2 linked regions of the Immundisolibacter sp. genome follow. The protein of the gene in region 1 interacts with the protein of each later gene in a pairwise test. Links are inferred from orthologs where the notes say so. Each region holds a gene or a part of one and is shown on either strand. Other genes may lie near its edges.

Region 1 (14,342 bases):
GGTGGCCGCCCGCTACGGCTGCGCAGGCAACACGCGCACCTTCGTGTGCGGCTACCACGGCTGGACCTTCGAGCTGGACGGCAGCCTGCGCACGCTGCCGGCGCAGGAGTATTTCCCGGGCGTCGACAAGGCCAAACTCGGCCTGCTGCCGGTTGCCTGCGATGTATGGAACGGCTTCGTGTTCGTGAACTGGAATGCCCAGCCCGAGTGGCCGCTGGCCGAATTCCTGGGTGGACTTGGCCGGCAGATCGATGGCTACCCGTTCGCGCAGATGGAGCGCGTGGCCCGCTACAGCGCGCGCGTGGCGGTGAACTGGAAGACCTTCGTCGACGCCTTCCACGAGACCTACCACGTGGGCATGGTGCATGCCCGCTCGCTGCCGGGCTGCTCGATCCCGACCGACCTGCGCCACGAGTTCGACACGCTGGCCTCGGCCCGCTTCTACCCGCCGCACCACTCGGCCAGCAACCGCATGGTCAGCCGCGTGGACGTGACGCCGGTCAGCGCCGCCGCCTGGCAGCTTGGCCCGAGCTTCGCCGCCAACGAGGCCGCGCCGCGCCTGCCGGGCACCAACCCGAGCGACGATCCGCGCTGGTATTTCGACATCAACGTGTTCTTTCCGAACTTCTTCGTCGATGTCGGGCCGGGCTGGTATTTCACCTACAACTTCTGGCCAATCAGCGTCGACGAGACCGAATGGACCATGGACATCTACCAGTACGCCGCCGCCGACGTCGGCCAGCGCATCGCCCAGGAACACACCAAGGTGCTGCTGCGCGACCTGCTGTACGAGGACCTGAGCACCATGGAGACCACCCACCGGGCGCTCAAGTCCGGCGCCCTGAAACACATGACGGTGGGTCCGGTGATGGAGGTGGCCGTGCGCCACCAGTACACGAACGTCATGCTCTGGGTAAACGGGGAGGTGTGAGCGACGGCCCATCCCCTGCCCGCCGCCTTTGCCGACCTGCAGTCACTGGCGGACCGCTATGCGCTGCCGACCGAACGGGAACGCCATGCCGAGCGCCTGAAAGGACCGTTTGCGGACCTCAAGGCCCTGTACGACGCCGTGTTGCCGCGCCTGGACGCCATCCATGCACACCTGAAGCAGTACCCGTGGCCGGAGCTGCCGCCGGCCGAACGGTCACTGCTGAATCTGGCGCTGGCGCTGATGGAAGTGTCGCTGGCGGTGGAATCGCACGGCCAGCCGATGGTGCCGTTCGGCTTCGATCACACGCGCTTTCGGGTGCATTTCTGAACCGAGGGCATTTGTGAACCGAGCGCGGCCGGCCGCGCTCGCCAGGAGCGCGCTGCTTACTCGCCCATCATGGTCTGCAGGAAGTTCTGCTCGCCGACCTTGTCGAACAGCGCCAGGTGCGTCTCCAGCCAGTCGACGTGTTCTTCCTCGCCTTCCAGGATGTCCTCCAGCAGCTCGCGGGTGACGTAGTCGCCGCACTGCTCGCAGTGCGCGATGGCTTCGCGCAGCAGCGGAATGGCTTCGTGCTCCAGGCGCAGGTCGCATTCGAGCACCTCGCGCACGTGCTCGCCGATGTACAGCTTGCCCAGGTCCTGCAGATTCGGCAGACCCTCCAGGAACAGCACGCGCTTGATCAGCCGGTCGGCGTGCTTCATCTCGTCGATGGATTCCTCGTATTCCTTCTTGTAGAGCTTCTTCAGGCCCCAGTTGTCGGCCATGCGGGCGTGCAGGAAGTACTGGTTGATGGCCGTCAGCTCGTTCTTGAGCACGCGGTTGAGGAATTCGATGACCTTGGCGTCACCTTTCATGGCAGATCTCCGGCAAATGCGGGGGCGAAGTCGATTATAGGGGCCCGTACCCTCCGTCCAGCCCGCGCAGGCCGATCGGGAAGTTTCAGCCGACGCTGGCCAGGCGCGCCGCCGGCACGGCCCCCGCATGATCGGCCGCTTCCAGCAGGGTCGTGGCGAGTTGGGCGCACTTGCCGCAGCAGGTGGCCACGCGCAGCGTCTGCGCCAGCTCGGTGAGGCTGCGCGCCCCGGCCTGGGCCGCCTGTCGAATGGCCCTGTCGGTCACGCCGTGACACACGCATACGTACATGGGACTGGCACCGGTTTGAATTCCGTTGCGGTGATTCGATTACAAATGCGAATGATTGTCAACGACGCGCCCGGACGGCCGCGCGCCGGCCCTGCCGCCCGGCAATCAATCGCCCGCGACGAGCGCCTCACGCACGTGCTGCATGCGCTGACCGACGGTGTACAGCGAAAGCACCGCGATCAACACGACGGCCGGCCCCAGCAACCCCAGCAGCAGGCCGGCGATCAGCAACACCAGGCGCTCGGCGCGGCTCATCAGACCCACCTTGCAGTCGATGCCCAGCCCCTCGGCGCGGGCACGCGCGTAGCTGACCAGCAGCGAGCCGAGCAGCGCCAGTACCACCAGCGCCACCAGCAGCGGCCGGCCGTCGCTGGCGAAGCGGTACGCCACCGCGGCCAGCACGGTGCCCTCGGATATCCGATCGAGCGTGGAGTCGAAAAACGCACCAAACGGACTGGTCTGGTCGGTGGCCCGCGCCAGCATGCCGTCCACCAGATCGCCCAGCCCGGCCACGATCAGCACCAGCGCCCCCAGGCGCAGCCAGCCGGCGCCGATGCACAGCGCCGCCAGAACGCTCAATGCCAGCGCCGCCAGCGTGACCTGGTTGGGCGTCACCTGACGCATGGCGAGCCACTCGACCACCGGTTCGAGGCGCGCACGCAGCGGACCCTCGAAACGCTCGCGCAAGTTCTCCAGCATGGCTTCGGTGCTCCGGGTTCAGGACTGTGAATCGACAAGTTGCCAGGCGACCTGCCCGCCGGCGCGCAGCGGCACCAGCCGGTCGTCGCCAAAGGGCAGGCTGTCGGGCACGGCGGTGGGCGCGCGGCGCAGGGTGAGCGTGCCGGTGTTGCGCGCCAGGCGGTAGAAGTCGGCCCCGTGATGGCTGGCGAAGGCTTCGAGCCGCTGCAGCGCGCCGGCCGCCTCGAAGACTTCCGCATACAGTTCGATGCCGGCGTGGGCGCTGTAGATGCCGGCGCAGCCGCAGGCGCTCTGCTTCTGGCCTCGCGGGTGCGGCGCGCTGTCGGTGCCCAGGAAAAACCGCGCATCGCCCGAAACGGCCGCCTGCAGCACGGCGGCCCGGTGCTCCTCGCGCTTGAGAATCGGCAGGCAGTAGTGGTGCGGGCGCAGGCCGCCTTCGAGCAGCGCACCGCGGTTCATCGACAGGTGCTGCGGGGTGATGCTGGCCGCCACGCCGGGCCGGGCGGCGCGCACGAAATCGACACCCTCGCGCGTGGTGACGTGCTCGAGCACCACGCGCAGGGCCGGGAAGCGCGCCACCAGCGGCGCCAGGTGGCGGTCGATGAACACCGCCTCGCGGTCGAACACGTCCACCGCCGGATCGGTCACCTCACCGTGCACCAGCAGCGGCAGGTCCAGCGCCTGCATGACCTCCAGCGCCGGGTAGATGGCCTCCACCCGCCGCACGCCGGCATCCGAATGCGTGGTGGCGCCGGCCGGATACAGCTTGACGCCGACGATGCCGGCCGCCTTGGCGGCGGTCAGTTCCTGCGCCGAGGTGGTTTCGGTCAGGTACAGCGTCAGCAGGGGCGTGAAATCCAGCCCCGCCGGCAGGGCGGCCAGGATGCGCTGCCGATAGGCCAGCGCCGCCTCGACCGTGCTCAGCGGCGGGCGCAGGTTGGGCATCACCACCGCGCGCGCGAAGCGCCGCGCCGTATCACCGAGCACCGCCGCCAGCGCCGGCCCGTCGCGCAGGTGCAGGTGGCAGTCGTCGGGGCGGGTCAGGGTCAGCGTGTCCATGGCGCGGCGGGTGATGAAACGGCGCGCCATTATCCGGCCAGCCGGCGCCGGCTGCGCGCCGGTGGTGACGCGTGCGGGGCCCGCGGCAGGCAGGTCAGCGGCCCGCCATGGGCTGCTAAACTCAGCTCCCGGCGGGGCCACCCCCCGACCGGCGTTCGGGCCGCGGCAAACACAGGGCCGCCGGCCTGCTCCGGTTTCACCCAAACACGCGGAGATCCTGCATGAACAAACCGGAAGGCGGCCTGCCTGCGGTAGGCGGCCAGCTTGCGCACGATGAAGACCCGCTGGAAACCCGCGACTGGCTCGACGCCCTGCGCTCGCTGGCGCAGGTGGAAGGTGAGCCGCGCGCCCGCTTCATCCTGGAAACCCTGCAGGACGAGGCGCAGCGACTGGGCCTGAACCTGCCGCAGGGCCTGACCACGGCGTACCTGAATACCATCCCGACCGCGCACCAGCCGGCCTACCCGGGCGATCAGGAACTGGAAGGCCGCATCCGCGCCGCGCTGCGCTGGAACGCCATGGCCATGGTGACGCGCGCCAACCGCGAATCGACCGAGCTGGGCGGCCACATCGCCAGCTACGCCTCGCTGGCCACCATCTACGAGGTCGGCTTCAATCATTTCTTTCACGCGCCCGGCGAGGCCGGCGCCGGCGACCTGGTGTTCTTCCAGGGCCACACGTCGCCGGGCATGTACGCGCGGGCTTTCCTCGAAGGCCGCCTGAGCGAGCGCGACCTGGATCACTTCCGCCAGGAGCTGGCCGACGGCGGCGGCCTGTCGTCCTACCCGCACCCGTGGCTGATGCCGGAGTTCTGGAGCCTGCCGACGGTATCGATGGGCCTGGCATCCATGATGGCCATCTACCAGGCCCGCTTCATGGCCTATCTGGACGCCCGCGGCCTGGCGCCGATGGACGGCCGCAAGGTCTACGCCTTCCTGGGCGACGGCGAGATGGACGAGCCCGAATCCCGCGGCGCGTTGGCGGTGGCCGGGCGCGAGAAGCTCGACAACCTGATCTTCATCGTCAACTGCAACCTGCAGCGCCTGGACGGCCCGGTACGCGGCAACGGCAAGATCATCCAGGAGCTGGAAGGCGAGTTCCGCGGCAACGGCTGGAACGTGATCAAGGTGATCTGGGGCTCGGAGTGGGACGACCTGCTCGGCCGCGACCGCAGTGGCCTGCTGCGCCAACGCATGGAGGAAGCCCTCGACGGTGAGTACCAGGCCTACAAGGCCCGCGGCGGCAAGTACACGCGCGAGCGCTTCTTCGGCAAGTACCCGGAGCTGCTGCGCCTGGTCGAGCATCTGTCGGACGACGACATCTACCGCCTGCGCCGCGGCGGCAACGACCCGCTGAAGATCTACGCCGCCTTCGACGCCGCCGTGCGCCACCGCGGCCAGCCGACGGTGATCCTGTTCAAGACCGTCAAGGGCTACGGCATGGGCACCGCCGGCGAAGGTCAGAACATCACCCACCAGCAGAAGAAGATGACCGACGAGCAGGTGCGCGCCTTTCGCGACCGCTTCCGGGTGCCGATTCCGGACGACCAGCTGGCGTCCATCCCCTACTACAAGCCGGCCGAAGACAGCCCCGAAATGCAGTACCTGCGCGCCCGGCGCGAGGCGCTGGGCGGCTACCTGCCGGCGCGCCGCGCGCAGGCGCCGCGCCTGACCATCCCCGGCCTGCCCGCCTTCGAGAAACTGCTGGAAGGCACCGGCGAGCGCGAAATCTCGACCACCATGGCCTTCGTGCGCATCCTGACGCAGCTGACCAAGGACCCGAACATCGGCCAGCACCTGGTGCCGATCGTGCCGGACGAGGCGCGCACCTTCGGCATGGAGGGCCTGTTCCGCCAGCTGGGCATCTATTCCCCGGAAGGCCAGCTGTACGAACCCGAAGACGCCGGCCACTTCATGTTCTATCGCGAAGACAAGAAGGGCCAGATCCTGGAGGAAGGCATCAACGAGGCCGGCGCCTTCTGCTCCTGGATCGCCGCCGGCACCTCCTACGCCATGCACGGCGTGTCGATGATCCCCTTCTACATCTTCTATTCGATGTTCGGCTTCCAGCGCGTCGGCGATTTCGCCTGGGCGGCCGGCGACATGCGCACGCGCGGCTTCCTGATCGGCGGCACGGCCGGGCGCACCACGCTGGCTGGCGAGGGCCTGCAGCACCAGGACGGCCACAGCCACCTGCTGGCGGCCACCATCCCCAACTGCGTGGCCTACGACCCGGCCTACATGTACGAACTGGCGGTCATCATCCAGGACGGCATGCGGCGCATGTACGAGGCCGACGAGAGCGTCTACTACTACATCACCGTCGAGAACGAGAACTACGCCCACCCGCCGATGCCCGATGGCGTGACCGAGGGCATCCTGCGCGGCCTGTATCGCCTGCCGGGGACTGCGGCCAAGAAAACCCGCGCCAAGGCCACGCCGCGCGTGCAGCTGCTCAGCAGCGGCGCCATCCTGCGCGAGGCCCTGGCGGCCGCCGACATCCTGAGCAAGGACTTTGGCGTGCAGGCCGACGTATGGAGCGCCACCAGCTTCAACGAGCTGCGCCGCGACGGCCTGTCGGTGCAGCGCTGGAACCGCCTGCATCCCACCGCCAAGCCGCGCAAGAGCTACGTCGAGCAGTGCCTGGACGGCAGCGACGGGCCGGTCATCGCCGCCACCGACTACATGCAGGCCTACGCCGACCAGATCCGGCCCTGGGTGCGTGGCCGCTACGAGGTGCTGGGCACCGACGGCTTCGGGCGCAGCGACACGCGCCGGCGACTGCGCCAGTTCTTCGAGGTCAGCCGCGAGCACATCGCCTACGCGGCGCTCAAGGCCCTGGCCGACGAGGGCACGCTCCCGGTCAAAACCGTGGCCGACGCTGCCGGCAAGCTGGGCATCGACCCCGAGCGGCCCGACCCGGCCACCGTCTGAGACGCACGGAGCACAACAACAAATGCAACAGAACCTCATCGTGCCGGGACTGGCCGAGAACGTGCACGAGGCCGACGTGGCCGAGGTGTCCGTCAAGCCCGGCGACACGATCCGCGAAGGCGACATCATCCTGACGCTGGAAACCGACAAGGCGGCCATGGAACTGCCGGCCGAGTTCGGCGGCAAGGTGACCGCCGTGCGCGTGAAGGCCGGCGACCGGGTCAAGGAAGGCGATGTCATCGCCGTGCTGGAAACCACAGCCAGCGCCACGCCGCCGCCAAAGGAAGCCGCCGCCCCCGAACCGGCATCGGCGCCCAAAGCCGCCTCCGCCCCTGCCGCCGAAGCGTCACCCGAGCCAGCAGCCGCTGCGGCGCCCGCGGCTGCGCCGGCGTCTCCAGCGGCCAGCACGCCCACCGTGCAACCGGTCACCTGCCCGGACCTTGGCGACGGCAAGGCCGCCGACGTGATCGAGCTGGCCGTGAAACCCGGCGACACGGTGGCCGAGGGCGACGCCCTCCTCACGGTGGAGACCGAGAAGGCCGCCACCGAACTGCCGGCGCCGTTCGCCGGCACGGTGCGCGAACTGAAGGTCAAGGTCGGCGACAAACTGAAAACCGGCGACCTGGTGGCCATGATCGAAACGGCGGCGCAGGCACCCGCCGCGGCACCGGAACCCGTACCGGAGGCGGCATCACCGCCGGGCGCTGCACCTGCGCCCCTGGCGGCCAGTCCGGCGCCGCAGATCACTGCTGCGCCCCCACCCTCCGGCCAGCTGCCCCACGCCACGCCATCGGTACGCCGCTTCGCACGCGAACTGGGTGTCGATCTGGCCCAGGTCACCGGCAGCGGGCGCAAGGGCCGCATCACACAGGAAGACGTGCAGGCTTACGTCAAGTCCGTCCTGCAGGGCGGGGCGGCGGGAACTGCGAGCGGCGCCGGCCTGGCGCCGCTGCCGGCAATCGATTTTGCCCAGTGGGGCGAGGTCGAGACGGTGGCGCTCAGCCGCATCCGCCAGCTGACCGGCGAGAATCTGGGCCGTTCCTGGCCGCAGGTGCCGCAGGTCACGCAGCACGACGAGGCCGACATCACGGACCTGGAAGCCTTCCGCAAGGCGCGCGGCAAGGACGCCGAGGCCCGCGGCACCAAGCTGACCGTGGTGGCGCTGCTGCTGAAGGCCTGTGCGGGGGCGCTGAAAGTCTTCCCGGACTTCAACGCCAGCCTGGCGGCCGACGGCAAGTCGCTGATCGTCAAGCGCTACGTCCACATCGGCGTGGCCGTGGACACGCCCAATGGCCTGGTGGTGCCGGTGATTCGCGACGTGGACCGCAAGGGCATCATCGACCTGGCGGCGGAACTCGCGGACCTGAGCGCCCGCGCCCGCGAGCGCAAGCTCAAATCCGACGAGATGCGCGGCGGCAGCTTCACCATCTCCAGCCTGGGCGGCATCGGCGGCACCGCCTTCACGCCGATCGTCAACTGGCCGGAAGTGGCCATCCTGGGCGTGTCGCGTTCGTCCATGAAACCAGTCTGGGACGGCACCGCCTTCGTGCCGCGCCTGATGCTGCCGCTGTCGCTGTCCTACGACCACCGCGTCATCGACGGCGCCGCCGGGGCACGCTTCACCCGCCATCTGGCCGGCCTGCTGGAAGACCTGCGTGGCCTTCTGCTCTGAGATCCAACCCGCGCGGAGCGCCCATTCATGAGTAATTCCATCCGCACCCAACTGGTGGTGCTCGGTGCCGGTCCCGGCGGCTACAGCGCCGCCTTCCGGGCGGCCGATCTTGGCCTGCAGGTGGTACTGGTCGAGCGCGAGCAGCGCCTGGGCGGCGTGTGCCTGAACGTCGGCTGCATCCCGTCGAAGGCCCTGCTGCACGTGGCCAAGGTGATCGACGAGGCGGCCCACACGCCCGGCGTCGCCTTCGGCAAGCCCAAGATCGACCTGGACGGCGTTCGTGGCCAGAAGGACAAGGTCGTCAAGCGCCTGACCGATGGCCTCAGCGGCCTGGCGCGCCAGCGCAAGGTGCAGGTGGTGCGTGGCGCGGCGAAATTCACGGCCGCCCATACCCTGCGCGTCGAAGGCCCGGACGGGCCGGTCGACGTCCAATTCGAGCACGCCATTGTCGCCACCGGCTCGACGCCGGTGCGCATCCCCGGCCTGCCGGACGACCCGCGCGTCATGGACTCCACCGGCGCGCTGGCGCTGGCGGACATCCCCGGCAAGCTGCTGGTGATCGGCGGCGGTTACATCGGCCTCGAGATGGCTACCGTGTACCGGGCGCTGGGCAGTGCGGTCAGCGTGGTCGAGTTCATGGACACGCTGCTGCCGGGCGCCGATGCGGACCTGGTCAAGCCGCTGGCCAAAAAGCTGGCCGGGGAGTTCGCCGACATTCGCCTCAAGACCAAGGTCACTGGCATCGAGGCCAAGAAAGACGGCCTGCATGTGAGCTTCGAAGGCCCGGACGGCAAGGAGGTCAAGACCTACGACCGCGCCCTGGTGGCCGTCGGCCGGCGCCCGAACGGCAAGGAGCTGGGCCTGGAGGCGCTGGGCGTGGCGGTGACCGAGCGCGGCTTCATCGAGGTCGATGCCCAGCGCCGCACCGGCGTGGCGCACATTTTTGCCATTGGTGACGTGGCCGGCGAGCCAATGCTGGCGCACAAGGCCGCCCACGAGGGCAAGGTGGCGGCGGAAGTCATCGCCGGCCACAAGGCGGCGTTTGCGCCGCTGGCGATCCCGGCGGTGGTGTTCACCGATCCGGAGATCGCCTGGGCCGGCCTGACCGAACAGCAGGCCAAGAAGGACGGTATCGCCTATGAGAAGGCGGTGTTTCCGTGGGCCGCCAACGGCCGCAGCCTGACACTCGGCCGCGACGAAGGATTGACCAAGATCCTGTTCGACCCGACCAGCCGCCGGGTGCTGGGCGTCGGCATCGTCGGCCCCGGCGCCGGTGACCTGATCGCCGAAGGCGTGCTGGCCATCGAAATGGGCGCCGATGCCCAGGACCTTGCCCTGACCATCCACGCCCATCCGACGCTGTCGGAAACCGTCGGCATGGCGGCCGAGGTCTTCGACGGCAGCGTCACGGACATCATCGCGCCCAAGCGCTGAGGTGCGCCTTTGCGGCGCACCTCGGGCGAAACCACAACGCGATCAAGCCGCCCCGCTCACTGCACGTCGATGGTCACGCTGCGCGCCGGCCCGGGCTCGACCTTGGGCAGTTCCACCCGCAGCACGCCATTGCGGTAGCTGGCCTTGGCCTGATCGGCCCTGACCGGCGCCGGTAGCGGCACGACCCGGCGAAACGCACCGTAGGCGCACTGAATGGTGCGCCAGCGACCGTCGCTGCTGTCGCGCTCGAAGCGCTTCTCGCCGCTGACGACCAGCGCGTCGTCCACCACCTCGATCTTGAAGTCGTCCTTGTCGAGGCCGGGAATTTCCAGGCGCGCCACCAGGCGCCTGTCGTCTTCCAGCAGGTCGACACCGAGCATGGACCAGGACAGGCCCGGCACCCACAGCTCGTCATCGATGCTGGACGATTCCGGCAGATTGGTCGTGTCGCCGGGTTTGAAGCGGGTCAACGCCCCGGACGCCGAACGGCGCAATTGCCGCCAGCCTTCGGAAACGTTGGACCACCACGACTCGACGTTTTCCTTCAGGTTGTTGATGTCCATCGTTGGGTCTCCTGATCACGCCAGCGGCGAGCGGCCGACCTCGTGCCGGCCGCTCGCCAGAACCCGACCGCCGGCCTGCGGCGCCGGGTGATGTTTGCCCGAACCGTCGAAAAGCGCTCTCAACGGCCCGAGCCGGCTCGACATCCCGTCACGCGGCCTGCACGCTGATGCGCCGCGGCTGTGCGTGTTCGGCCTTGGGGATACGCAGCGTCAGCACGCCGTCACGCAGCTCGGCGGTGATTTTCTCGCTGTCGAGTTCGCGCGACAGGTTGAACACGCGCCGATAGCGTGGCAGCGTGATCTCGGCGTGCGTACCCTCGAGTCCCTCCTTCATCGGCAGCTGCATTTCGCCTTCGATGCACAGCTGGTCGCCCTCGACGCGAATGTCGAGCCGGTCGCGCGGCACGCCCGGCAGGTCGGCATACAAGGTGATGCCGCTGGCGTCCTCGATCACGTCCGCCGGCGGCGGCAAGGCCGGTTCCGGCTGTTTGGCAGCTTCGTTTTGCACGATGTCCTGGCTCATGATGGTGTCCTCCGGTCGATCACTGGATGTTGATGCGGCGCGGCAGTGCAGAATCCTTGCGCTGCGCGCTTATGTGCAGCACGCCGTCGCGGTAGGTGGCCGTTACGGAGGCCGGGTCGATGCTGTCCGGCAGGCTCACCACCCGGTGGAAGCGTCCGGCAAAGCGCTCGCCCAGGTGCACGGTGGCCTTCTCCGGCACCTGCGGGGCCTTGCGTTCGCCGCTGATGGTGAGCACGCCTTTCTCGATCTGCACATCGAGGGCGGCCGGATCCACGCCGGGCGCGAAGGCAAAAATTTCCACCGAGTTGGGCGTGGAGCCGATGTTGAGTGTCGGAAAGCCTGCGCCCAGGCCGCGGATGCTCGGAGACAGCTCGAAAGCCTGGTCGAGCTCGCGGCGCAAACGGTCGAATTCCGCGAACAGATTGCGCGAGAACGGGGGTCTGTAAATTGCCATGGTGGTCCTCCTGGTGTACGGGTCGGTCCGACGACCGCCCTGCAAGTTGAACGCAAGCAAAAGATCGGTGCCACCGTGACTGCTTTCAAGAGCTCGCACAGGGTTGTGGGTAGGCTGTCGCTGCCCTTGAGTCCGGCGCCGCGCAGCCCTATTTTCCAAACCCCGGTCAACGGCTAGCACTGCCAAGGAGTGCCCATGGAGTTTCGGGACTACTACCAGATTCTCGGCGTGCCGCGTGACGCGACTGCCGACGCCATCAAGCGCGCCTTTCGCAAGCTGGCGCGCAAGTACCACCCGGACGTGTCCAAGGAACCGGACGCCGAGCAGCACATGAAGGAGGTCAACGAGGCCTACGCGGTACTGTCGGACCCCGAAAAACGCGCCGCCTATGACCAGCTCGGACCCGGCCATCGGCCCGGCGAGGAATTTCGCCCGCCGCCGGGATGGGATGCCGGGTTCGAGTTCTCGGGCGGCGGCTTCTCGCCGCATGAGGCGGCCGATTTCTCCGATTTCTTTACCGAGCTGTTCGGGCACATGGGCGCACGCCCGCGTCGCGCCGCGCATGGGCGTGGCCAGGACCATTACGCCAAGATCTACCTTGACCTCCAGGACGCCTTCACCGGCGCCACACGCGACATCACGCTACGCGTGCCGACGGTCGATAAACAAACCGGCCGCCTGAGCATGGTGCAGCGCACGCTGCGCGTGACCATTCCCAGGGGCGTGCGCGAAGGTCAGCTGATTCGCCTGGCCGGACAGGGATATCCGGGCGCCGGCAGCGGTGCGGCCGGCGATCTGCTGCTCGAAGTACACCTCAAGCCCGACGAGCGCTATCGCGTCGAGGGCCGCGATCTGAGCATGACCTTGCCGGTGGCGCCGTGGGAGGCCGCACTGGGCGCGGTGATCGCGGTGCCGCTGCCGGTGGGCGAGGTCAAGGTACGCATTCCGGCGGGCGCACAAAGCGGTACCGAGCTGCGCGTGCGCGGCAGGGGCCTGCCGGGCGATCCGCCAGGCGATCTGCTGCTGCACGTGCGGGTGGTGTTGCCGCCGGCGGACACGCCACGGGCACGGGAACTCTATGCAACGATGGCACGGGAATTGGCTTTCGATCCACGTCGCAGGAACTGAACGGCGATGAACCAGAAAGAAGCACTGATCGGCACCCTGCTCGACGAATCGTGGCTGACGCTGGAGCAGCTGGCGGCCGCCTGCGCGGCCGACGTCGAGTGGCTGCAGCAACACCTGGAGGCTGGCCTGCTGCCGCAGGCGCGGTCGCTCGGCGGGGTCTGGCGGTTCTCGTCGGCCACCCTGCGCCGGGCGCGCCGGCTGCGGCAGATCGAGCGGGATTTCGATGCGGCGCCGGAACTGGCCGGCCTGGTCGGTGACCTCATCGAGGAGATCGAGCGCCTGCGCGCGCGCCTGGCCCTGTACGGCCTGGGCTGAACCGCCAGCGGCCCGTGGATGATCAGCGCGCCATCGGGCGGGCCCGCGCAGCGGAGCTGACACGCCGCTGCGGGCGCGCTATGCGGCTGTCAGTCCTGCTCGGCTGCCTGCTGCTGGGCACCTGGCACTCGCCCGGCGTGGCTGCCTGGCAGGGCGAGCAGCGCACGATCACGCCACGCGGCGCGCTCGGTGCGGACGAGCGTGCCGTCATCGAGCTGTTCGAGCGCACCCGCGACTCGGTGGTCTACATCAGCACCGCCGAGCTGGTGCAGGATTTCTGGACGCGCAACGTGTTTGCCGTGCCGCGCGGCACCGGCTCGGGCTTCGTGTGGGACGAGGCGGGGCACGTGGTGACCAATTTTCACGTCATCCAGGGCGCTGCGCGCGCCACGGTGCGCCTGGCCGATGGGCGCGACTATCCGGCGCGCCTGGTGGGGGCAAGCCCAGCGCACGACATCGCCGTGCTCAGGATCGGCGTCGATTTCAAGTCGCCGCCGCCGGTGCCGATCGGCACCAGCCACGACCTGAAGGTGGGGCAGAAGGTGTTTGCCATCGGCAACCCCTTCGGACTCGACTGGACCTTGACCACAGGCATCGTCTCGGCGCTCGACCGCAGCCTGCCGGCCCAGGAGGGCGGCAGCATCGTCGAACATCTGATCCAGACCGATGCCGCCATCAACCCCGGCAATTCGGGCGGACCGCTGCTGGATTCGGCCGGTCGGCTGATCGGCATCAACACCGCCATTTACAGCCCCTCGGGCGCCTCGGCCGGCATTGGCTTCGCCGTTCCGGTCGACACCGTCATGCGCGTGGTGCCGCAGCTGATCCGGCACGGCAGGTACACGCGCCCGGCGCTGGGTGTCGAAGTCGACGAAGGCGTCAATGCGCGCCTGAGCCGGCTGCTCGGCATCGAGGGCGTGTTCGTGCTGGATGTCGCGCCGGGCTCGCCGGCGGCGGCGGCCGGCCTCACGCCGCTGCGCTTGACGCCCGACGGGCGCATGGCGGCGGGCGACATCATCATCGCCGTGGCCGGCAAGCCGGTGGATTCGGTGGCGCGCCTGCTGGCCCGGCTCGACGATTTCTCCGTCGGCGACGTGGTGCAGATCGGTCTGCTACGCGGCGGGCAACAACGTACCGTGACCGTCACCCTGCAGGCGGAAAACTGATCCGAACCGGCTAGGGTCGCTGGCGGGCGCGCGCCAGCTCGATGATGCGCCGGTTCTGTTCGCGCACGGCAGCGTTGTTGCCGGCCAGGGAGTCGGAGCGGGACGCCAGCGTGGCGGCCTGATCGAAGTCGCCGTTTTGCAGGCGCAGCCAGGCCAGCTTCTGCCATAGCACCGGATCCTGCGGTCGGATACGCAGCGCCCGCTCCAGCTGCGCCGCCGCGGACGCATAGTCGCCGGCGGCGGCCTGCCGGTCGGCCAGCGCCACCAGCGACCCGGTGGCCGTCGGCTGCGCCGGTGGCGCAGGGGTGGCGCTGGCCGGTGG
Region 2 (13,919 bases), on another replicon or contig:
CAGGCAGTCCTCACCGGTGCCGGCCATGAAGTCGACCTCGCCGCACTGGCGAAAGTACGGGTCGATGAACCACGGATCCAGGTCGATGCGGGCGCCGAACTCGCGCGCCACGTCGTGGTAGTGACGGAAATGCTCGGACTTGCGCCGCTGCGTCCAGCCCAGCGCCATCGGCGGCACCACCGGCTGGCTGATGCCTTCCAGGATGGCCGGCCGGCCGCCGGAAAGATCGTTGTTCAGCAGCACGAAACAGGGATTGAAGCCGGCCACGCCGACCCGGTCGTCACGGCGCTCGATCGGCTCCAGGCGCAGGCGGGCGCCCGACGGCAGGCTCACGGTCTGCGGTTCGGCGAGGTCCGGCAGCAGCGAACCGATGCGCACCTCGTAGCCGGCGCTCTCCAGGATGCGCCGCAGCACGACGACGTTTTCCAGATAGAACAGGTTCCGGGTGTGGCTTTCCGGCACCAGCAGCACACCACAGGAGCGCGGGCAGACGCGCTCGATGGCGGTCTGCATGGCCTGCACGCACAGCGGCAGGAAGCGCTCGCCAAGATTGTTGAAGCCGGCGGGGAACAGGTTGGTGTCCACCGGCGCCAGCTTGAAGCCGGCGTTGCGCAGGTCCACCGAGCAGTAGATCGGCGCCGGCGTGGCGCGAAACTGCTCGCGAAACCAGCCTTCGATGGACACCTGTGCCTGCAGCAGTTGCGTCTCCAGGCGCAGCAGCGGCCCGGTCAGGGCGGTGGTCAGGTGCGGCACCGTCGACAGTATGGGCAAGGGCTCGGTCATGGCGTGACTTCAGATCGCATAGCGGCCCGGTATTGAAGCACAGGCCGTGCGTCAGCCTCGCGGCCGAGGCGGGCGTGGGAGCGGCTCCCTCGCCGCGAACATCCGGCCGCTCGTTCGGCCCGAAGGCTGGCCTCCCACGATCGCCTGCCGGATCAGGCGCGGTCCGCGTCGCGCGCCCGCACCGGCACCGCGGCTTCCACCCACAGGCCGATTTCCACCGCCTGGCGCGGCGGGATGCGGTAGAAATCGGTGGCGCGCAAGGCGTTGCGGAACATGAACACATACAGCCGCTCGCGCAGGCGGTCGAACCAGGGCATGTCGGGCGGCACGATCAGCGTCTCGCGGCCGATGAAATACGTCACTTCGGTCGGGTCCACCGGCAGGCCGTGGGCCGAGGCCGCCTCCATCGCGCGGGGCAAATCCGGGCTCTCGGCAAAGCCGTAGCGCACGAACAGCCTGTAGAAACCCTGCTCCAGCGGTTCCACGGCGAGGCGCTCGTCGGGCGGCACCCGCGGCGTGTCACGGTTCTCCACCGTCAGCAGGATCACCCGCTCGTGCAGCGCATGGGCATGGCGCAGGTGGTGCTGCAGAGCCGGCGGCACGCCCAGCTTGGGCGCGGTCATGAACACCGCCGTGCCCGGCACGCGGGCCACCCGCTCGCGCGCCAGGTACGAGAACAGCGTCGGCAGCGGCAGGGTCTCGGTGCGCAGCATGCCGATCAGGTTGCTGCGGCCCCAGGTCCAGGTGCTCATCATGCCGTACAGCACGGCGGCGGCCGCCAGCACCATCCAGCCGCCGGCCGGCACGCGCAGCATGTTGGCGCTGAAGAACGACACGTCCACGATCAGGAACAGACCGGTCCACAGCGCCGCAAACAACAGCGGCAGACGCCAGCGCCAGCGCATGGCCAGGAACAGCATGCCGGTGGTGATGATCATGGTGGTGCTGATGGCAACGCCGTAGGCATTGGCCAGCGCCGCCGAGGAACCGGCCGCCAGCACCACCGCCAGCGTAATCAGCATCAGCAGGGTGTTCAGCGCCGGCACATAGATCTGCCCGCCGGTCTCGGCCGAGGTCTGAACGACCTGTACGCGCGGGATGACGCCCATCTGGATCGCCTGGCGCGTCAGCGAGAAGGCGCCCGAGATCACCGCCTGCGAGGCGATCACCGTCGCCACCGTCGCCAGCGCGATCAGCGGGTACAGCGCCCAGTCCGGCGCCAGCTCGAAGAAGGGCTGCTTGACCGGCTCGGGCGAGCTCAGGATCAGCGCGCCCTGCCCGAAGTAGCACAGCAGCAGCGCCGGGAACACCAGCGCGAACCAGGCGTACTGGATCGGCCGGCGGCCGAAATGACCAAGGTCCGCGTACAGCGCCTCGGCGCCGGTCACCACCAGGAACACCGAGCCCAGGATGCGCACCGCAGCCCAGCCCTCGTGGTACAGGAAAGCCGCGCCGTAGGCCGGGTTGATCGCCGCCAGCACGCCCGGGTGGCGCACGATCTGCACCGTGCCGAGCACCGCCATGACCACGAACCACACGGCCGTGATCGGCCCGAACCACACCCCGATGCGCGCCGTGCCGCCGCGCTGGATGCGAAACAGCGCCAGCAGGATGCCGACCGTGATCGGCAGCACCAGCGGTGCCAGCTGCGGCGCCGCGACTTCCAGGCCCTCGATGGCGCTGAGCACCGAAATGGCCGGCGTCAGCACGCCATCGCACAGCACCAGCGCCGCCCCTAGCACGGCCATTTTCTGCAACAGCGGCCCCAGCCGGGCGCCGCCACGCTGTCGCTGCGGCCGCAGCAGCGCCAGCAGCGCCAGGATGCCGCCCTCGCCGCGGTTGTCGGCGCGCAGGACGACCATCTGGTATTCGATCGAGATCAGGATGGTCAGGGTCCAGAAGATCAACGACAGCACGCCCAGCACGTTGTCGTGCGTGGGCTCCACGCCATGCGCCAGGCACTCGCGCAGGGCGTAGATCGGGCTGGTGCCGATATCGCCATAGACCACGCCCAGCGCGCCCAGGCCGAGCAGGCCCAGGCGGCGCAGCCGCGGCTGCCCGGAAACCACCGGCGGGCTCACGCTGTCAGCCCTGCCGAAGGCGTTGCCGGGTGCCAGGCGATCATCATCCGCAGCGCACGCCCGTGCCACCCAGGCCGCAGTAACCGCCCGGGTTCTTGGCCAGGTACTGCTGGTGGTAGTCCTCGGCGTAATAGAACGGCCCGGCAGGGGCGATTTCGGTGGTCGGCGGGCCGTAGCCTGCGCCCGCCAGCGCCTTCGCGTAGGCGTCGCGGGAGGCTTGCGCCGCCGCCAGCTGGGCGGCATCGAAGGTGTAGATGGCCGAGCGGTATTGGGTACCGATGTCATTGCCCTGGCGCATGCCCTGCGTCGGGTCGTGGCTTTCCCAGAACTCGCGCAGCAAGGCCTCGTAGCTCACCCGGGCCGGGTCGAACACCACCAGCACCACCTCGGCATGGCCGGTGGCGCCGCTGCAGACTTCCTCGTAGGTAGGGTTCGGCGTGTGGCCGCCGGCGTAGCCGACCGCCGTGCTGACCACGCCGTCGATCTGCCAGAAGCGCCGCTCGGCGCCCCAGAAACAGCCCAGGCCGAACAGCGCCTGCTGCAGGCCGGCCGCGAACGGGCCCTTGATCGGCTGGCCGTTGACGAAATGCCGGTTCGTCACCGGCATGGGCGTGGCCCGGCCGGGCAGGGCCTGGGCCGCGGTTGGCAGTTCCAGCGATTTTCCGAACAAGCGCATGAATACCCCCGCAGGCAGCGTGGTTGCGACGCAAAAGTATAGGCGTGCGCCCGGAACCGGCCGGAATTCAGCCCAATTGGGGCACGGCGTACAGGTCGTGCTCGTCGGCGTCTTCGACCTCGACCAGCAGCACGTCGCCGACCGCCACGCCCTCGGCGTCGGTCAGATGGACCACGCCGTCGATTTCCGGCGCATCGGCGTAACTGCGGGCGATCACACCCTCGTCGCCGACCTCGTCCACCAGCACCTCGATGGTGCGACCGATCTTGTCCTGCAGGCGCCGGGCGCTGATCGCCGCCTGTTTTTCCATGAAGCGCGCCAGGCGCTCGCGCTTGATTTCTTCCGGCACGGCGCCGGGCAGGGCATTGGCCGCGGCACCGGTCACCGGCGAGTAGGCAAAGCAGCCGACGCGGTCCAGTTGCGCCTGGTCCAGGAACTCCAGCAGGGCCGCGAAATCGGCCTCGGTCTCGCCCGGAAAGCCGACGATGAAGGTGCTGCGGATGGCCAGGTCCGGGCAGATATCGCGCCAGGCGCCGATACGTTCGAGCGTGTTTTCCACGTGTGCCGGGCGGCGCATGGCCTTCAGGATGTGCGGGCTGGCATGCTGCAGCGGCACGTCCAGGTACGGCAGCAGCAGGCCGTCGGCCATCAGCGGGATCAGCGCGTCGACATGCGGGTAGGGGTACACGTAATGCAGGCGCACCCACACGCCCAGCTCGCCCAGCGCGCGGGACAGCGTCAGCAGGTCGGTGCGCAGCGGCCGACCGCCGTGAAAGCCGGTGCGGTATTTGATGTCCACGCCGTAGGCGCTGGTGTCCTGCGAGATCACCAGCAGCTCGCGCACGCCGGCGTCGACCAGCGCCTCGGCCTCGGTGAGCACCTCGCCAATCGGCCGGCTGACCAGGTCGCCGCGCAGGGACGGGATGATGCAGAAACTGCAGCGGTGGTTGCAGCCCTCGGAAATCTTCAGATACGCGTAGTGCGGCGGCGTCAGGCGCAGGCCCTGCGGCGGCAGCAGGTCGACATAGGGATCGTGTTCGCGCGCAGGCGGCGGCGGCAGGTGCTTTTGTACTGCGGCGACCACCTCGGCGTAGGCGTGCGGACCGGTGACCGCCAGCACCTGCGGATGGCGCTCGAGGATGGCGCTGGCGTCGGCGCCCAGGCAGCCGGTGACGATGACCTTGCCGTTTTCGGCCAGCGCCTCGCCGATGGCGTCGAGCGACTCCTGCCGGGCCTCGTCGATGAAACCGCAGGTGTTGACCACCACCAGATCCGCGCCGGCGTAGCTGTCCGACAGCGCATAGCCGCCGCCGCGCAGCTCGGTCAGGATGCGTTCGGAGTCCACCAGCGCCTTGGGGCAGCCCAGGCTGACAAAACCGATCTTGGGGGGGCTCATGCGGCGGGGACGGGAAACGCGAGGGGCGACGATTCTATATCAGCGCCCGTCGGGGCACCGGCTGGCACCTGGCGACCCGCCGCACCGGCCGGGCAGAAGCATGTCGTCGCGCGGCGCCTTCATGCCAACAGGCGGCCGAGCCGGTCGATGGCCTCGCCGAGGCGCTCGCGGGAGGTGGTGTAGGCAAAGCGCAGGTGCGTGCGCGCCGTGTGCGGACCGAAGTCCAGGCCCGGCGTGGCGGCCACGCCGCCCTGGTCCAGCAGGCGCAGGCACAAGGCGGAGCTGTCATCCGCAAAGCGCCCGCAGCCGGCATAGATGTAGAACGCGCCCTGAGGCGTCACCGGAATGTCGAAACCGAAGCCGCGCAGCGCCGGCAGCAGCAGGTCGCGGCGGGCCCGGAACTCGTCCCGCCGCTGGTCGAGCAGCGCCAGCGTGGCCGGCTCGAAGGCGGCCAGCGCCGCGTGCTGGGCCGGCGTCGGCGGCGCGATGAACAGGTTCTGCGCCAGTTTTTCGACCGGCCGCACCAGCGCCTCCGGCACCACCGCCCAGCCCAGGCGCCAGCCGGTCATGCCGAAGTACTTCGAGAAGCTGTTCACGACGATGGCGTCGGCGTCGCAGGCCAGCGCCGTGGTGGTGTCGGCGTCGTAGATCAGGCCGTGGTAGATCTCGTCGGCGATCAGCGCCACGCGGCGCTGGCGCAGCAGCGCCGCAATGCGGGCGAGTTCTTCACGGTCGATGACGGCGCCGGTCGGGTTGGCCGGCGAGGCCAGCAGAACGGCCCGCGTGCGCGGGGTGAGCGCGGCCTCGATCTGCGCCGCGGTCGGCTGCCAGCCGGTGTCCGGGCCGACCGGCAGCTCCACCGGCACGCCACCGGCCAAGCGCGCGAAGTGCCGGTTGCAGGGGTAGCCGGGGTCGGTCAGCAGCACCTCGTCGCCGGGGCCGATCAGCGCCCACAGCGCCAGTTGCAGCGCGCCCGAGGCGCCGACCGTGACCACCACCTGCCGCGGCTCGACCGCCACGCCGTGGCGCGTGCGGTAAAAATCGGCAATCGCCTCGCGCAGCGCCGGCAGGCCCAGCGCCAGCGTGTAATGAGTGTGGCCGTCCCGCAGCGCGCGGATGCCGGCCTCGACGATCGGCTCGACAGTCGCGAAGTCCGGCTCGCCGACTTCCATGTGCACGATGTCGCGCCCGGCCGCGGCGGCGGCCTGGGCGTGGCCCATCACTTCCATGACGTGAAACGGCGCGATGTCCGCGATGCGGGTGGCGGGGCGAAAACGGTCGGTCATCACGTGATGCGGCGGGCAGCGAACGCGGGCCGGCAGTCTAGCAGCGGGCGCTAAAATGCCGCGCCATGAGCTCGCTTGCCGACACCATCGACGCCCTGCTGCCGCAGACCCAGTGCGGGCGCTGCGGTTACGAGGCCTGCCGGCCGTATGCGCAGGCGCTGGCGGCCGGCGAGTGCGACCTGAACCGCTGCCCGCCGGGTGGCGAGCCAACCATCGCCGCGCTGGCGACGCTGCTCGGCCGTCCGGCGCAGGCGCTGGACCCGGCCTGCGGGCCGGCACCGCCGCCGCAGCGGGCGTGGATCGATCCGGCAGCCTGCATCGGCTGCACCAAGTGCATCCAGGCCTGCCCCGTGGACGCCATCGTCGGCGCCAGCAAGCGTCTGCACGGCGTGATCGGGCAGGAGTGCAACGGCTGCGGCCTGTGCGTGGCGCCGTGTCCGGTCGACTGCATTCATCTGTTGCCGCAGCCGGCCGAAAGCAGCCAACAACGGGCCGCGCTGGCGGCCACCAACCGGCGCCGTCACGACGCGCGCCGGCGGCGCCTCGCCGCCAAGGCCGCCGCTGCGCCGCCGGCGCCAAGCGGTCCCTCGCCTGAGGTCCAGACTGCCCTGGCGCGGGCGCGCGCATTGCTGGCTGCCCGCGGCGCATGAACGCCCAAAAACGCAGGCAGATCTATGAACGCCTGCAAGCGGCCCTGCCGGCGCCGACCACCGAGCTGCACTACCGCTCGCCCTTCGAGCTGCTGATCGCGGTGATCCTGTCGGCGCAGGCCACCGACAGGAGCGTCAACCAGGCCACGGCGACGCTGTTTGCCGCCGCCAACACGCCGCAGGCCATGCTCGCGCTGGGGGTGGAGGGCGTCACGGCGCACGTGCGGCGCATCGGCCTTTTCAACAGCAAGGCGCAGAACATCATCAAGACCTGCCGGATCCTGGTCGAGCAGCACGGCGGCCAGGTGCCGCGCGACCGGGCGGCGCTCGAGGCGCTGCCCGGCGTTGGCCGCAAGACCGCCAACGTGGTGCTGAACACGGCCTTTGGCGAGCCGACCATCGCCGTCGACACACACATCTTTCGCGTCGCCAACCGCACCGGTCTGGCGCCGGGCAAGACCGTTCGCCAGGTCGAGGACCGCCTGCTGAAGGTCACGCCGCCGCAGTTCCGCCGCAACGCCCACCACTGGCTGATCCTGCACGGTCGCTACACCTGCACCGCGCGCCGGCCGCGCTGCGGGCAGTGCCTGATCGCCGACCTGTGCGAGTGGCCGGACAAGGCCGCGGCGGTGGCGGCGGCCGGCACCGCGCAGGCCGCCTGATGTTCGGCCAGGACCGCGACAGCCTGCGCCGGGCCTACACCGAAGCCTGGCAGCGCCATCGGGACGGCCTGCCGCTGGACGCGCAGCAGCAGCGCATCGCCGATGTGGTGGCGCTGCACCCGGAATATCAGGCCTTCGTGCTGACGCCGGACGCGCTCGCGCAGGACTTCGACGGCAGCGACGGGCGCACCAACCCGTTTCTGCACATGGGCCTGCACATCGCCATCCATGAACAGCTCGCCACCGGCCTGCCACCGGAAGCGGCGCAGGCGCACCAGCGTCTGGCCCGGCGCCTGGGCGACGCCCACGCCGCCGAGCACCGGCTGATCGACTGCCTGGCGCAGACCCTGTGGCAGGCGCAGCGCGACGGCCGCGCACCGGACATGGACGCCTACCGCGAGGCGCTGCGGCGGCTGTAGAAAACGGCCCCGCGGCCGGACTTCATCTTGATCCTGGCTCAAGGCGCCCCGATCTGCCCTGCTAAACTGCCCGCCAGTTCCGGCCCTGCGGCCGTGCCTGCGCAAACCGCCGATGAACTCATGCCCTCATTGGCCGGGCACCTGCCGCGGGAACGCCATGCAGGCGCGCCGGTCTTCGCCGAGCCGGCCGTGGCTGAAGATTCGCGGCGGGGCGCCGCTCCCACAAGGACGCCGCTTCCACAAGGGGCCTCACCGACCCCGATCAGTCGCCAGTGCGTGCACAGAACGACAGAATCTCCCCATCCGCGCCCACGCCAATGGACCACCCGGGATGAATGCACCCTCGCCCAACACCACCCCCGACCGCTTCGAGCTCGAGCAAATGCGCCGCCTGGTGGCGGACCTGTTCGCCTACCGACCGGCGCTGTACTGGGTCGATTTCATCCTCAGCGCCGGCCTGGGCTACGCGCTGGCGCTGGCGTACCTGACCGGCAGCGGGCCGGCGTGGGCCCAGGCGCTGGCCTTCGTCGGTGCCGGCGTGCTGCTGTTCCGGGCCGGCACCTTCATGCACGAGATCGTGCACATGAACGGCCAGGTCATGCCCGGCTTCCGGCTGGCCTGGAATCTGTTCTACGGCATCCCGCTGCTGATGCCGTCGCTGATGTACCGGAACCACCTGGATCACCACAACGTCAACCGCTTCGGCACGCCGCAGGACGGCGAGTACCTGCCGCTGGGCAGCGCGCCCACCGGCGAGACCATCAAGTACCTGCTCCAGGTGCCGATCCTGCCGCTGCTGGCGGTGCTGCGCTTCCTGGTGGTGACGCCGCTGTCCTACCTGCATCCGGGCCTGCGACGCTGGGTGATGCGCCGCGCCTCGTCCTACGGCTCCAATCCCTACTATCAGCGCCAGGTTCCGCCCGACGAGCCGCTCGCGCTGTGGGCGCTGCAGGAGTGGGCCTGCTTTGCCTGGCTGGCATTCCTGACCGGCCTGTTCGTGACCGGCGTGCTGCCTTGGGCGCTGCTGGGCAAGGTCTATTTGCTGATGACCTTCGCCATCGGCCTTAACTGGGTGCGCAATCTGGCCGCTCACAAGTACGTCAACACCGGCGCGCGCATGAGCCTGCAGGGCCAGCTCGAGGACTCGATCAACATCACCGGTCAGACCTGGCTGACGGCGCTGCTGTTTCCGATCGGCCTGCGCTACCACGCACTGCATCACCTGTTCCCGGCCATGCCGTATCACTCGATGGGCGAGGCGCACCGGCGGCTGATGGCGCAGTTGCCGCCCGATGCAGCCTACCGGAAGACCGACTATCCCAACTTTTTCGCCGCCGTTTCGCAGCTGTGGCACGGCGCCCGGCAAAGCGCCGGCAACGGCGCGCTGATGCAGACCTGGCGCCAGCACGGCGCGCCCGGTGGCTGAACAGGCAAGCGTCGGCGTCATCAGCAATCCGGCCAGCCGGCATAACGCCCGCGGCGGCCTGGCGGCGATCGAGGCGGTGCTCGCCGGCCAGCCGGCGATTCCCCACCGGCAGGCCCGAACGCCGCAGCAGATCGAGGCCGCGCTCGCGCAACTGGCCGCCGCCGGCACGAGCTGCGTGGTGCTCAGCGGCGGCGACGGCACCGTGCAGGCGGCGCTGACCGCCCTGTCGCTGCGCTCGCCGTTCGCCTCGCCACCGAGGCTGCTGGTGCTGGCCAGCGGCACCACCAACATGAGCGCCTACGACCTGGGCAGCCACGGTCGTCCGGAGCGGCTGCTGCGCCGTCTGCTGACGGGCCGGCTCGCCCTCACGCGCCGGCGCGTGCTGTGCGTGCGGGAGGCCGACGGCACCACCCGCTGCGGATTTTTCTTCACTGCCGGCGGCCTGCCGCAGGCGGTACGGGATTGCCGCGCGTTTCGCGAAACCAGCGCCCTGCCGGGCATGCGCGGCGCGCTGGGCACGGCCACCTGGATCGGCGGGCGACTGCTGCGCCTGCTGGCCGGCCGCGAACCTTTCGAAGCCTTGGCGCTCAGCTATCAGCCGGACGCCGAACCGGTCCGCCGCTGCGAGGCGCTGCTGCTGCTGGCAAGCACGCATCAGCGCCTCGCCCTCGGGCTGAGGCCGTGGTGGGGCGCCGGCAGCGGCCCGATCAGGACCACGTTGATCAGCCGGCCAGCGCGGCGCCTGGCGCGGGCGCTGCCGGGACTGCTGCGCGGGCGCCCGCCGGCCTTTGCGAATGCCGCCGCCGGCTACCAAAGCCATGCAGTCAGCACCTTGCATCTGACGCCGACCGGCGGCTACGCGCTCGACGGCGAGGATTACTTTCCACCCGCCGGCAGTGAGCTGGCGATCAGCGCCGGCCCCGAGTTCGAGTTCCTGCAGCCATGAGCGGCCCTGCCGGCGAGGCCCTGCGTGAGGCCATCGACCGCCTGATCGACGCGCCTGCCCCGCCGGGTGCCCAGGCCCTGGCGCAGGCGCTGCGCGCGCGCCACGGCGCCAGCGTGGCGGCGGTGCTGTTCTACGGCTCGAACTTTCGCCGCGCGGACGACCGCGAGGGCCTGCTGGACCTGTACCTGCTGGTCGACGACTGCCGCACGGCGCTCGGCAGCAGCCTGTCCGCGCTGGCCTGCCGGCTGCTGCCGCCCAACGTCTATTACCTGGAACTGCCGGTCGATGGCCGCACCGTGCGCTGCAAGTACGCGCTGCTGGAGCTGGCCGTGTTCGGCCGCTACATGACCGCCCGGCAAAGCTATTTCTGGGGCCGCTTCGGCCAGGCCAGCGGCCTGCTGTACGCACGTGACGCAGCAGCCCGCCAGCAGGTGATGCGGGCACTCGCGCAGGCCGTGCTGACCCTGCTCGGCAGTGCGCTGCCGCTGCTGCCGAATGAAGTCGACGAAGCCGCCTGGTGGCAGACGGCGCTCGCCGCCTGCTACGGCGCGGAGCTGCGCCCGGAGCGGCCAGGGGCGGTCGAGGGACTGGTGCGCGATCTGGCGCCCTGGCGTGAACGACTCACGCCGCTGGCCGCCGCCTGCCTGGACGGCGTGCAGCGGCAGGACGGGCACTACCGCATAACGCTGGCGCCCGGCCGGCGCTGCCTCGGGCGCCTGGGCTGGACAGTCCGCCGCCTGCTCGGCAAGACGCTGAACGTGGCGCGCCTGGTCAAGGCCGCGTTCACCTTCGCCGGCGGCGCCGACTACCTGCTGTGGAAGGTCGAGCGCCACTCCGGCGTGCGCATCGAGCCAACGCCCTTGCTGCGCCGCCACCCGCTGCTGGGCATCTGGGGCGTGGCCTGGCGGCTGTGGCGACGGGGTGGCTTCAGATAGCGCCGGGCGACCTGCGCGCGGGCGCAGTCATCCGGTCCGGAAGATTCGCGGCGAGGGCGCCGCTCCCACCGCAGGTGTAGAAGGCCCGCCCTCGGACCGAAGATCGTCGACGCAAGCCCCGGCCGAACACGGACACCTCAGCTGGCAAACCAGCGCACGGCGCGGCTGCCGGTGGGGATTTCACGCCCGACCTGCTCCAGCCACGACACCAGCGGGCCGCGTTGCCGTGCAACGATCCCCTGAGCGACCCGCACCCACAGCAGCAGTGTCGACAGCACCGTCCAGCCGGCCACCAGCCACAGGCCCAGCGCCGGCTGGCCGACCAGGGCGCACAGCGTCAGCATCAGCAGGTTCGGATTGCGCCGGGCGGTGATCAGGCGGTTGTAGGAGTCAAACGGCCGCCACACGAACAGCGAGAACCTGGCGCAGAAGCCCTGGAAGCCGCCCTCGGCCAGGCGCCCGCCGATGTAAGCTGCCACGATCACCCAGATCAGCGTCTGCGTCGGCACGCTGCCCTCGGGCAGGCCCAGCGCCCAGGCGGCGTACCAGAACGGCGGATGGATCAGGTCGATACCGTGGTCCAGGATGTCGCCAAAACGGGTGGACTTGACCGTCACCCGCGCCAGCTTGCCGTCGACCGTGTCCAGAAAGGTCATCAGCCAGGCGCACACCAGGCCCGGCAGCCACCAGCCGCCCCAGAAGGCAAGGCCGGCGGCAACGGTCAGCGCCAGGCCGGTCAGCGTCACCTGATTGGGCGTGATGCCGCGCCGGGCACAAAAACCGGTCGCCGCCCGCGCCGGCGCCGGCCACCACCACTTGGTGATGAAATCGGTGACGCCCTTGTAGGCGGTGCCGAACAGGCGCCGCTCCAGGTCGGTCTGCTCGGCGGGCGTAACGTGCAGCACGTAGGGCGTCGAAACCTTGCGCAGCTTCTTCTGATAGGCGGTGGTCAACGTAGTGGGGAGCTCGACCACATAGCCGTCGGGCGGCTGCTGTCCGGTCAGCACGGCCTGCGCACGCGTCGCACCGCCCACCGGTGCGTGCAGCGCCACCAGCGGGCCGTCATCGCTCGCGCGCAGCGCCACGCCGGGCGCATCGACCAGCGCCGCGATTACCCGCTCGTCGAACAGATAATCAGCGCGCAGGCACAGCACGCTGCGCTGCTGCGGCGGCGCGGCCCCGTCATCCAGCACCTCGATGCCGAGCTTGCCCAGCACGCGCCGCAGGCGTTCGCGCCCGCCAAGGCCCCACAGACGAACCGGCGCTTCGCCGGCAAGATACGCGACCGGTTTCACTTTTCAGACCCACTCATCGGCTGGCAAAAAAGCGTGCAATCGTATATCAAGCCTGCGCCGCCATCCGCGCGCCGCGCCCGCCTTCAGGCCACCCTGCTTTCGTGTCCAGCATCAAACCGAACGAGCCGAACCCCGCCAACGCCCCGCCGAGCGAATGGGCGCTGGCGCATTTGTCGGACCTGCACCTGACCGATCCGCTGGCAGACGCGGACGCGCCGCTGGCGATCAAGCAGCGCCTGGGTCGCGCCTCCTGGCGTCGCCGCCGCAGCCACGTCCATCAGCCGGCGCTGCTGGCCGCCCTGGCGGCAGACCTGCACGCCCAGGCACCGCGCCAGATCGCCATCAGCGGCGATCTGGTGCAGATCGGGCTGCGGCGCGAGTTCGAGCAGGCCGCCGACTGGCTGGCCGGCTTTGCGCCGCCGGCGCGCCTGCTGCTGGTGCCGGGCAACCACGAGGCCTACGTGGCCAACACCTGGCAGGCCGGCCGCGAATGCTGGCGCCCCTACCTGCCGGGCCCAGCCGACGGCGAACCGTGGCTGCAGCGTCGCGACTGGCTGCTGCTGATCGGCCTGTCGAGCGCCGTGCCGAGCTGGCCTGGCCTGGCCACCGGCACGCTCGGCGGGGCGCAGATCGCCGCCCTGGACGCGGCGCTGCAAGCGGGCGCCGACGAAGGGCTGTTTCGGGTCATCGTCGTCCACCATCCACCGGCGGCCGGCGTGGTCGGCTGGCGCAAGCGCCTGACCGATCATCGCCAGTTCGCGCAGGTCATCGCGCGCCGCGGCGCCGGGGTGATCCTGCACGGCCACGCCCACCGGGCGACGCTGTCACACCTGCCCGGTCCGACCGGCCCGGTGGCGGTGGTCGGCGCGCCGTCGGCTTCGGCACTCGACCAACGCCCCGACCGCATGGCCGGCTACAACCTGCTGCGCATCCGGCCAGCCGCGCACGCCTGGCAGCTGCGCCTGAGCCGGCGCGTCTTCAGGCCGCAGACGCGGGACTTCGACTGGCAGGAACACCACGACCTGACCAGCCACGGCTGAGACGGCCGCCTGCGCCGTGACAGGGCCGCCGCAACCGGCGCCTTGTCGTGCAAGCGCGATGATCGCCCGGCACAGCCGGGCTCCTACACGCGAATGCCGCAGCGCTTCCCTATCGCAAGCGACGCAACAGGCGCCCGGCAAACAGCAGGATCAGCGTCGGCAGGGCCAGCGCCGTCAGCGGCGCCGGCAGGTGCAGCAGCAGACCCAGGTAACCGAGCGTCTGGGTGACGAAATACAGCCCGATGCCGGCCACCGTGCCGGCCAGCACGCGGCGACTGAGCGTGCTCGAGCGGTTGCTGCCCAGCACCAGCGGGATGGCCACCA

Evidence for each region.
Region 2: the proteins of aceE (region 1) and nth interact in binary tests that used the Escherichia coli proteins (3 or more experiments, as listed by UniProt). The link is inferred for Immundisolibacter sp. from one-to-one orthologs.

The regions. Positions count from the first base shown.
Region 1 is NZ_JACIZD010000002.1:239,430-253,771, forward strand. Bases 3,676-6,965 are described here. They hold aceE (pyruvate dehydrogenase (acetyl-transferring), homodimeric type), read left to right. Parts: upstream 3,676-4,053; coding sequence 4,054-6,765; downstream 6,766-6,965. Other genes in these bases: pyrC (dihydroorotase), read right to left, coding at 3,676-3,832; aceF (dihydrolipoyllysine-residue acetyltransferase), read left to right, coding at 6,788-6,965. Also shown: H5U26_RS04935 (aromatic ring-hydroxylating dioxygenase subunit alpha), read left to right, coding at 1-931; H5U26_RS04940 (hypothetical protein), read left to right, coding at 1,073-1,258; bfr (bacterioferritin), read right to left, coding at 1,315-1,785; H5U26_RS04950 ((2Fe-2S)-binding protein), read right to left, coding at 1,871-2,074; H5U26_RS04955 (CDP-alcohol phosphatidyltransferase family protein), read right to left, coding at 2,180-2,773; more of pyrC, read right to left, coding at 2,792-3,675; more of aceF, read left to right, coding at 6,966-8,437; lpdA (dihydrolipoyl dehydrogenase), read left to right, coding at 8,465-9,871; H5U26_RS04980 (Hsp20/alpha crystallin family protein), read right to left, coding at 9,928-10,434; H5U26_RS04985 (Hsp20/alpha crystallin family protein), read right to left, coding at 10,583-10,957; H5U26_RS04990 (Hsp20/alpha crystallin family protein), read right to left, coding at 10,977-11,405; H5U26_RS04995 (DnaJ C-terminal domain-containing protein), read left to right, coding at 11,607-12,539; H5U26_RS05000 (hypothetical protein), read left to right, coding at 12,546-12,854; H5U26_RS05005 (trypsin-like peptidase domain-containing protein), read left to right, coding at 12,935-14,020; H5U26_RS05010 (tetratricopeptide repeat protein), read right to left, coding at 14,031-14,342. UniProt on the Escherichia coli protein: Component of the pyruvate dehydrogenase (PDH) complex, that catalyzes the overall conversion of pyruvate to acetyl-CoA and CO(2).
Region 2 is NZ_JACIZD010000001.1:233,882-247,800, forward strand. The notes cover bases 5,835-8,701. They hold nth (endonuclease III), read left to right. Parts: upstream 5,835-6,868; coding sequence 6,869-7,534; downstream 7,535-8,701. Other genes in these bases: H5U26_RS01150 (pyridoxal phosphate-dependent aminotransferase), read right to left, coding at 5,835-6,222; H5U26_RS01155 (RnfABCDGE type electron transport complex subunit B), read left to right, coding at 6,288-6,872; H5U26_RS01165 (DUF1841 family protein), read left to right, coding at 7,534-7,953; H5U26_RS01170 (fatty acid desaturase), read left to right, coding at 8,285-8,701. Outside these bases: gshA (glutamate--cysteine ligase), read right to left, coding at 1-783; H5U26_RS01135 (KUP/HAK/KT family potassium transporter), read right to left, coding at 936-2,864; peptide-methionine (S)-S-oxide reductase MsrA, read right to left, coding at 2,908-3,540; 30S ribosomal protein S12 methylthiotransferase RimO, read right to left, coding at 3,608-4,936; more of H5U26_RS01150, read right to left, coding at 5,056-5,834; more of H5U26_RS01170, read left to right, coding at 8,702-9,379; H5U26_RS01175 (diacylglycerol kinase family protein), read left to right, coding at 9,372-10,325; H5U26_RS01180 (hypothetical protein), read left to right, coding at 10,322-11,260; H5U26_RS01185 (CDP-alcohol phosphatidyltransferase family protein), read right to left, coding at 11,398-12,555; H5U26_RS01190 (metallophosphoesterase), read left to right, coding at 12,657-13,595; LPS export ABC transporter permease LptG, read right to left, coding at 13,705-13,919. UniProt on the Escherichia coli protein: DNA repair enzyme that has both DNA N-glycosylase activity and AP-lyase activity. The DNA N-glycosylase activity releases various damaged pyrimidines from DNA by cleaving the N-glycosidic bond, leaving an AP (apurinic/apyrimidinic) site.